One region of the Brenneria rubrifaciens genome, then DNA from elsewhere that is predicted to be linked to it. Evidence: predicted binding sites of a transcription regulator. Region 1 holds the regulator's gene; the other holds the start of a gene.

Region 1 (4,562 bases):
CGCGTGCTTAATCAGGAAGTGCTGACGCCAGGCTCTTCATTCCAGCCGCGCACATACCCGCGCGTGGATATTTTAAATATCGTTCTCCAGGGTGAAGCGGAGTACCGCGACAGTAACGGTCGCTATATCCACGCCAAAGAAGGGGATGTTTTACTGCTCGCGACCCAGCCGAACATCAGCTATAGCGAATATAATACCAGTGGTTGTAGCCCGCTGACGCGTATGCAACTGTGGCTTGATGCCTGCCCAACGCGAGAAAACAGTCCGCTACAGCGCCTGTCGCTGAACAAAACCGGCCATTGTTTAGTGGCCTCGCCAGAGGGGGAACAAGGCAGCCTGCAACTCCGCCAACAAGTGTGGATTCATCATTTAGAATGGCAAAAAAATGACCAACAAACCATTACATTGCATGGAAATCGGGCTTACCTTCAGTTGATTCATGGTTCGATGAGTATTCAGGAACCGTCTGGCCGTCAAGTGCTGCATTGTGGTGACGGTGCGTTTATTCAGCAAGAAACCCGCTTGACCTTACAGGCTGAAACAGCCCTACGCGCCTTGTTAATCGATCTGGTCGCCTAACGCTCTCCCTTTCCTTTTCAACGCTCTGGGTGAGCCAGCGTCGCTCGCTCGGCGTTTTTCTCCCGCCGTGGTAAGATATACGATATTTTTCTCTGCGTCGGGGTGATATGGCATGACAATAGATTTAACCACTCAGGACAGACTACTTGCTCAGGCTGAACAAATTTGTCAGCAGCGCGGCGTTCGTCTGACGCCACAGCGACTGGAAGTGTTGCGTCTGATGGCGCGGCAGTCCGGCGCCATAAGTGCCTACGATCTGCTCGATCTTTTGCGAAAATCAGAACCGCAGGCCAAACCACCGACAGTCTACCGCGCGCTGGATTTTTTGCTGGAGCAGGGGTTTATTCATCGGGTTGAGTCAAATAACAGCTATGTGCTTTGTCATCGTATCGAGGATCATAGTCACACTTCCGCGCTCTTTATCTGTGACCGCTGTAGTCAGGTTACCGAGCGTAAGACGGAAGGAGTGGAAGAAACATTGCGTGAATTGGCGCAACAGGCGGGTTTTACCCTGCGTCAAAGCGTTATCGAAGCGCGTGGGCTTTGTGGAGCGTGTCAGGAAGTCGCGGCATGTAAACAGACGGATCGATGCGATCACGACCACAGCATACCGATCAAAAAACGCTAGCCCTCACGTAAATCGCAAGGGCTAATCAAACATTTCCCTTGTCTCCCGGCGCACTTAGCCTCCCTTGACATCCCAGTTTATCCTGATTTAACAAGCTGGATTGCCACGCCGCCAAGCCTTATCTGCCTTCCTTACCAGAAGTATTTGTTATGGCTTTCCCAATCTTTTACTTCTTTCTCGGCGGCTTCTTTCTTGTATCCATAGCGTTCCTGAATCTTGCCAACCAATTGTTCACGTTTACCTTCGATAACCTTCAGATCATCGTCAGTCAATTTACCCCACTGTTCTTTCGCTTTACCTTTAAACTGTTTCCAGTTACCGCCAGCTTGATCCTTATTCATAATTATCTCCACACCTTAGGTTTAAGATGGCATAAATGAATAGTGATTTATGCGCATTACGTTAGTTTCAGATAAGCCATTCAGTAAGCGTCATCACAGGCATTCTCTTCTCTTTCAATACCAGCGACGTTCACTGGATCTGACTCAGATTGTCGTGAAATGGCCTGATGAGTTGAAAAGATAATAATGCTTATCCTCAAATAAATTATAGACGATAGTTCCGGTTATTTTATTTAAAGCAGACCCTAAGTCTAAAAAAACGCTCATATAGATGACGGAATCGCTTAAAAAAATATAAAGAACAGCAAGTAATAGCCGCCTTTTATTTGTCTCGTTAAATGTAAATAAATGTATCAGCAACAGATTGCAACGCGGTTTCTGCAAGCAAAGCGCAGTGAATGAAGAAAGTGTATAAACCACATCGCCCCTGAACGGGGCGATGTGTGAAGAAAATGTCAGAGCAACAAGCTTAACTATTACGCCTGGCTAGGGTGGGAATCAGCTCCAGTCTCCGTTGCGAATTACGCCAACGGCCAGACCTTCGATAGAAAAACTCTGTTCGCGCAGATCCACAACGATGGGTGAAAACGCTTCGTTTTCAGCCAGCAAATAAACCATATTCCCCTGTTTTTTCAGTCGTTTCACCGTCACTTCATCTTCGATGCGGGCAACGACGATCTGGCCGTTATGAACATTCTGCGTTTTGTGTACGGCCAGCAGGTCACCATCCATAATACCGATATCTTTCATTGACATGCCATTTACACGCAGCAAGAAATCCGCACCAGGCTTGAACATGGCCGGGTCAATCTGGTAATGACATTCAATATGCTGCTGCGCCAGAAGCGGTTCCCCGGCGGCAACACGTCCCACCAACGGAATGCCAGTCTCTTCTTCCATCAGCAAGCGAATACCGCGCGATGCGCCAGATACGATTTGAATCACGCCTTTGCGCGCCAATGCTTTTAAATGCTCTTCAGCAGCATTCGGCGAACGAAACCCCAATTGCTGGGCAATTTCTGCACGTGTAGGCGGCATACCGGTCTGCACAATATGATCGCGGATCAGGTCATAAACCTGTTGCTGTCTGGCTGTTAATACTTTCATTCCGCCCCCCTGGTTGTTTATACAGTCTTGCTGTGAGTATATACAGGTCATCTGCGATTGGAAACCAGGATGTGTGTAAACCTCGGTTTTTCATTAATTTCTGCAAGCCCTTACGCAAAATGCTGCCAAAGAATACTGCCCCATACCACAGCCGCCAGCAGAATAGCCACCAAGACCGACGCCGAGCCAATGTCTTTCGCCCGACCAGACAGTTCATGATGTTCAGTACCCACGCGATCCACTACGGCTTCAATCGCGCTGTTCGCCAGTTCAAACAGCATGATCAACACGACCGAGCTAATAAGCAGTAGCCTCTCAACCAGGGTGACAGGCAGAAGACAGGCAATAACCACCCCGACAATCGTCAGCACGGTTTCCTGCCGAAAGGCCGCTTCATGCCGCCATGCCTGTCGCAGTCCTTTAAGGGAATAGCCGGTTGCCTTGATAATCCGGGTCATCCCCGTTGATTTATTCATTTATGCTCCCAATTTATAAGCGATAGCTCGGCATTTTAACGCTGAACCGTTGTCTCACCACCACAGATCTCCAGCGCAGTTTCTGGTATCCTTGCGACGCGTTGCTAACAAGAGGCTTCAAGTTGTTATGTCAGGTTGGCGTAAAATTTACTATAAATTATTGTGTTTCCCACTCAGGCTGTTGGTGAAAAGTAAAGTCATACCCATAGATCCTGTGACTGAACTGGGCTTAGACCCGTCGCGTCCGATTCTCTATGTATTGCCTTACAATTCTAAGGCAGATTTAATAACACTGCGGACAAAATGTCAGGCGTTTGGCCTGCCCGATCCTCTGCAACCCGTAGACGTTGGCGGAGTGGAACTGCCTAGTCATGTCTTCATCAATGATGGCCCACGCGTTTTCCGCTACTACGTTCCAAAGCAAGAATCGGTAAAGCTGTTTCACGACTATCTGGATTTACACCGCGCCAATCCCGATCTGAATGTGCAGATGGTGCCGGTTTCCGTTATGTTTGGCCGTTCGCCTGGCCGTGAAGGGCAAAATCAGGCCACCCCGCATTTACGGTTGCTGAACGGTATCGAGAAATTTTTCGCCGTGTTGTGGTTAGGTCGGGACAGTTTTGTCCGCTTTTCCAGCCCTGTGTCATTACGCTATATGGCGACTGAACACGGCACGGACAAAACCATCGCTCACAAGCTGGCACGCGTCGCGCGAATGCACTTCTCGCGCCAGCGTCTGGCGGCGGTAGGTCCGCGTCTGCCGGTGCGTCAGGAGCTGTTCAATAAACTGCTTAACTCTAAAGCGGTCACAAAAGCCATTGATGACGAGGCGCGCAGCAAAAAACTCTCCCATGAAAGAGCGCAGCAAAACGCCATTGCCCTGATGGAAGAAATTGCCGCCGATTTTTCTTATGAAGCCATCCGTTTATCCGACCGCATATTGGGCTGGACCTGGAACCGTCTCTATCAGGGGATTAACGTCCATAATGCCGAACGGGTACGCCAACTGGCGCAGGACGGGCACGAAATCGTCTATGTTCCCTGCCATCGCAGCCATATGGACTATCTGCTGCTTTCCTACGTGCTCTATCATCAGGGGTTGGTTCCTCCGCACATCGCCGCCGGGATCAACCTGAATTTCTGGCCTGCCGGCCCGATCTTCCGACGCCTGGGCGCGTTCTTTATTCGCCGTACTTTCAAAGGCAATAAACTGTATTCCACCATTTTTCGCGAATATTTGGGCGAGCTTTTTGCCCGGGGCTACTCGGTCGAGTATTTTGTTGAAGGTGGCCGCTCCCGAACAGGACGCCTGCTGGAGCCGAAGACCGGCACGCTGGCCATGACCATTCAGGCCATGCTGCGCGGCGGTACGCGCCCCATTACGTTGGTGCCCATCTATGTCGGCTATGAGCACGTCATGGAAGTCGGCAC
Region 2 (4,562 bases), 1.9 Mb from region 1:
CACTTAAAAAGTCGATATATAAATAAATATATAACGAATTTTCAATATGTTATATTGGATAAGCTTACTTTAAAATCAACAGAATAAATTGTTCCAGGTCACACCAGAGAGAGGATTTTTCGCCTTTTTGACAAAAATCGGCTACCTTACCGACAGCGGGGCACTTTCCCCTTCCATCGTCATATTTATTCAGCTATTTCAGTTATTAAGGATTACTATGCGCAATCGCACGTTGGCCGACCTCGACCGGGTTGTCGCCCTTGGCGGCGGACACGGACTGGGCCGGGTCATGTCTTCCCTTCCTTTTCTGGGATCGCGGCTAACGGGCATTGTCACGACAACGGACAACGGCGGGTCAACCGGCCGAATCCGTCGCTCGGAAGGCGGTATCGCCTGGGGCGACACCCGCAATTGCCTGAATCAGTTGATTACCGCCCCCAGCCTCGCGTCCGCCATGTTTGAATACCGTTTTAACGGCAGCGGAGAACTGGCGGGACATAATCTGGGCAATCTGATGTTAAAAGCGCTCGATCATCTGAGCGTCCGTCCGCTCGAAGCCATCAATTTGGTACGTAATCTGCTCAAGGTTGACGCCTATCTGATCCCCATGTCCGAGCAGCCCGTTGATTTACGGGCGACCGATGAACAGGGAAATCCGGTTTACGGCGAAGTCGCCATCGATCAGCTATCGGCCTTACCGCAGGCGTTGACGCTGTTTCCCCCGGTGCAGGCGACGCAGGAAGCCCTGACCGCCATTGCGCAAGCCGATCTGATTTTAATCGGCCCCGGCAGCTTTCTGACCAGCCTGATGCCGCCGCTGCTGCTCGCCGATCTCACGCGCGCACTGTGCCAAACACAGGCTGCGAAGGTGTATATCGACAATTTAGGCGAGGAACAAAGTCTGCCGGCGACCCGTCTGTCACTGGGCGAAAAGCTGGGACTGATGGAGGAAAAGATTGGGCGACGGGTTATTGACGCCGTCATCGTCGGCCCGAAAGCGGACGTCAGCCAGCTATGCGATCGCACGGTCGTACAGCAAGCGCTGGCCGCGGCAGACGTCCCCCATCACCATGACCGCCAGATGCTTTGTCAGGCGCTGGAAACGGTGTTGCAAAGACTGGGGTAATTCAATCCCGCAGCCAGGACGTAGGAGTCGCGGGCAAATCCGACGGCCGTCGATCCTGGCCGAAATCTGCCATAAACAACACATCCACACCGGGTCGCGTAAAATTCATGCTGATTTCCCAAAACGTTTCGGTTAACAGCATTCGTCAGGACGCGGCGATAAACTGCGCCCGCAGCGCCTGCACTTCGTCACGCAGGCTGGCCGCTTCTTCAAATTCCAGATTCTGCGCATGCGTCATCATTTTGCTTTCCAGCTCGCGGATTTTCTGTTCCAGCGCTTTCGGCGTCAGTAACGCATAGTGAGCTGACGGCTCGGCGGCTTTCTTGCCGCGTCCCTTGCCTCTGGCGCTGCTTGGCTGACCAATTTGCAGAATGTCGGCAATTTTCTTGTTCAACCCTTGCGGCACAATGCCGTGTTCCAAATTGTAGGCTTGCTGTTTTTCCCGGCGACGTTCCGTTTCGCTAATGGCGCGCGCCATTGACGGCGTGATCTTATCGCCGTAAAGAATCGCCTTGCCGTTCAGGTTACGCGCCGCACGGCCGATGGTCTGAATCAGCGAACGCTCCGAGCGCAGAAAGCCTTCTTTGTCGGCGTCCAGAATCGCCACCAGCGACACTTCCGGCATGTCCAGCCCTTCCCTTAGCAGGTTGATCCCCACCAGTACATCAAATTCGCCAAGCCGCAAATCGCGAATGATTTCCACACGTTCGACGGTGTCGATATCCGAGTGCAGATAACGCACGCGTTCGCCGTGCTCTTCCAGATATTCCGTTAAATCTTCCGCCATGCGTTTGGTCAGCGTAGTCACCAGCACACGCTCATTCACTACGGCGCGCAGGCGTATTTCGGACAGCAAATCGTCCACCTGCGTAGCGACCGGCCTGACCTCCAGCACCGGGTCCAGCAGCCCCGTCGGACGCACCACCTGATCGATCACTTCGCCGCCTGATTTCTCCAGTTCGTAGTTGCCCGGCGTCGCAGAAACGTAGATGGTCTGCGGCGCCAGCGCTTCAAATTCCTCGAACTTCATCGGACGGTTGTCCAGCGCGGAAGGCAGGCGGAAACCGTACTCCACCAGCGTTTCCTTGCGCGCCCGGTCGCCGCGGTACATCCCGCCTATCTGCGGAATGGTCACGTGAGATTCATCCACCACCAGCAATCCATCGGCGGGCAGGTAATCGAACAGCGTGGGCGGCGGTTCGCCTGGACCGCGCCCGGACAGGAAACGGGAGTAGTTCTCGATCCCGGAGCAATAGCCCAGCTCATTCATCATTTCCAGGTCAAACTGCGTTCGCTGACTGATCCGCTGCTCTTCCAACAGCTTGTCGTTCGCCAACAGTACTTTACGGCGTTCGGCCAGTTCAGTTTTGATATCTTCCATCGCCTGCAAAATACGCTCGCGCGGCGTCACATAGTGCGTTTTGGGATAGATGGTATAGCGGGGCATCGTCTGGATAACTTGTCCGGTTAGCGGATCGAACAACGACAGCCGCTCGACCTCTTCATCGAACAACTCGACACGCAGCGCCACATCATCCGATTCGGCGGGAAAGATATCAATCACTTCGCCGCGCACGCGAAAGGTGCCACGCTGAAACACCTGATCGTTACGGGTGTATTGCAACTCCGCCAGCCGCCGTAAAATGGCGCGCTGATCAATCAGCATCCCCTGCGTCAGATGCAGCATCATTTTCAGATAGAGGTCGGGATCGCCCAAACCGTAAATCGCGGAAACCGAGGCCACCACCACCACGTCTCTGCGTTCCAACAGCGCTTTGGTGGCCGAAAGACGCATCTGCTCAATATGTTCGTTCACCGATGCGTCTTTCTCGATAAAGGTATCGGAACTCGGAACATAGGCTTCCGGCTGGTAGTAATCATAGTAGGAGACGAAATATTCCACCGCGTTATCGGGGAAAAACGCCTTCATCTCGCCATAAAGCTGTGCGGCCAGCGTCTTGTTCGGCGCCAGCACCATGGTCGGACGGTTTAAATCCGCGATCACATTGGCAATGGTGAATGTTTTCCCGGAACCGGTCACGCCCAGCAGGGTCTGATGCGCCAACCCATCCTCCAGCCCTTCCTCTAAACGACGAATGGCCTCTGGCTGGTCGCCTGCCGGTTTAAATTCGGACTTCAGCTTAAAGACTTTACTCATGGTTGAACACGCTACTCGTGAATGGACGGTTAATGACGAACGAAGGGAACGAAACAGCGTTCCGTGACACATAGCTATTATGGTAAACAATTGCGGATTTTACTTCCGTCATGATACTGGATATAAAAACAGCATCAAGGAAATTATTTACGGGTAGTTCGATTAATCAGCAAATTTATTCGCTAGCACAATAGTTGATAATCTACCAGTAGAAGCAGCATTATTTATCCCCAGCCCTGGGATTTTTTAACGAAAATAAACCATCGACGCGGTTAATTTATGCAACGGCCCGTTTATCGTAATCAAGGCGCTTGATTTTGAATAACGTAATGATTTAAAGAAGATTAATAAAAAAGCAGAGAATAACGTCAACCGGTCGCCAACCCGCGTCAGCTCTCGGTTGGCGCGATTTTTCTATCCCTAATACACACAGTTATCCACAGAAATGGTGGATAACTCCCACAACACCGCACCCGCATTGAGTTGCTGAAATACTACCGTCATCTTATATCACGATGGATAAAAATTTTTTTAACGATGTTTGTGCAATTTATTTTATAAGTATTAAACTGAAAAACAGTTAAAACAGAAACCGTGATGCAGGCGCGGCGCTAAACGCAGCAAGGGTTAAGCGGAAATTTCAAGCGTTTTTTTCTATTGACAGAACGAAATGAGTCCCACCACGGAAACGCTTCGCATCTCGCCCGAATACAAACCATCAGTCCAGTCGTGTCAGATTAATAAATTGCCCCAGATCTTGAAGCTTCAGCGGAGCCAGATGCGGAATTTCGCCCAGCATCGGGGCGGAGAGGCGCTGCTGTAAGCTGGTCAAATATTCCCGATGGCGTTTTCCCGGCGGTGCGATGTTGTTGGCGATCCAGCCGCTCAGTTTTAATCCCGATTGCGCAATTGCATTAGCCGTCAGTAGCGCGTGGTTAATGCAGCCCAATTTGATCCCCACCACCAGAATGACGGGTAACTGCTCCAGCCAAACCCAATCGGCAAATGTCTCCCGCGCCGACAGCGGGGTAAACCAGCCGCCCGCCCCTTCCACCAGCACCCAGTCCGCCTGCGTTACCAGTCGCCGCAAACCGTCGGACAGCGCAGCCAACTTAATCGGCCGCCGCTCCCCGGCACTGACAATATGCGGCGACGTCGGCTCGACGAAGGCCATCGGATTGACCACCTGATAATCAAGCGGCACGCTGCTGTTCGCCTGAAGCGCCAGCGCGTCGCCGTTGCGAACGCCATCCGGGGTGATATCGCAACCGGACGCTA

Evidence for each region. Region 1 encodes LexA, which represses DNA repair genes until DNA is damaged. Its sites were predicted from a motif close to TNCTGTATGTACATACAGNA; they were not measured.
Region 2: the regulator LexA is predicted to act here: its motif matches at 3,399-3,418, upstream of uvrB (excinuclease ABC subunit UvrB).

The regions. Positions count from the first base shown of each region.
Region 1 is NZ_CP034035.1:450,497-455,058, reverse strand. Features, by position in the region: gene EH207_RS02135 (pirin family protein) at 1-579, shown strand, start outside; gene zur (zinc uptake transcriptional repressor Zur) at 692-1,207, shown strand; gene EH207_RS02125 (CsbD family protein) at 1,339-1,548, opposite strand; gene lexA (transcriptional repressor LexA) at 2,047-2,655, opposite strand; gene EH207_RS02115 (diacylglycerol kinase) at 2,766-3,131, opposite strand; gene plsB (glycerol-3-phosphate 1-O-acyltransferase PlsB) at 3,259-4,562, shown strand, end outside.
Region 2 is NZ_CP034035.1:2,327,923-2,332,484, forward strand. Features, by position in the region: gene EH207_RS10790 (gluconeogenesis factor YvcK family protein) at 218-1,126, shown strand; gene uvrB (excinuclease ABC subunit UvrB) at 1,272-3,284, opposite strand; gene bioD (dethiobiotin synthase) at 4,003-4,562, opposite strand, start outside.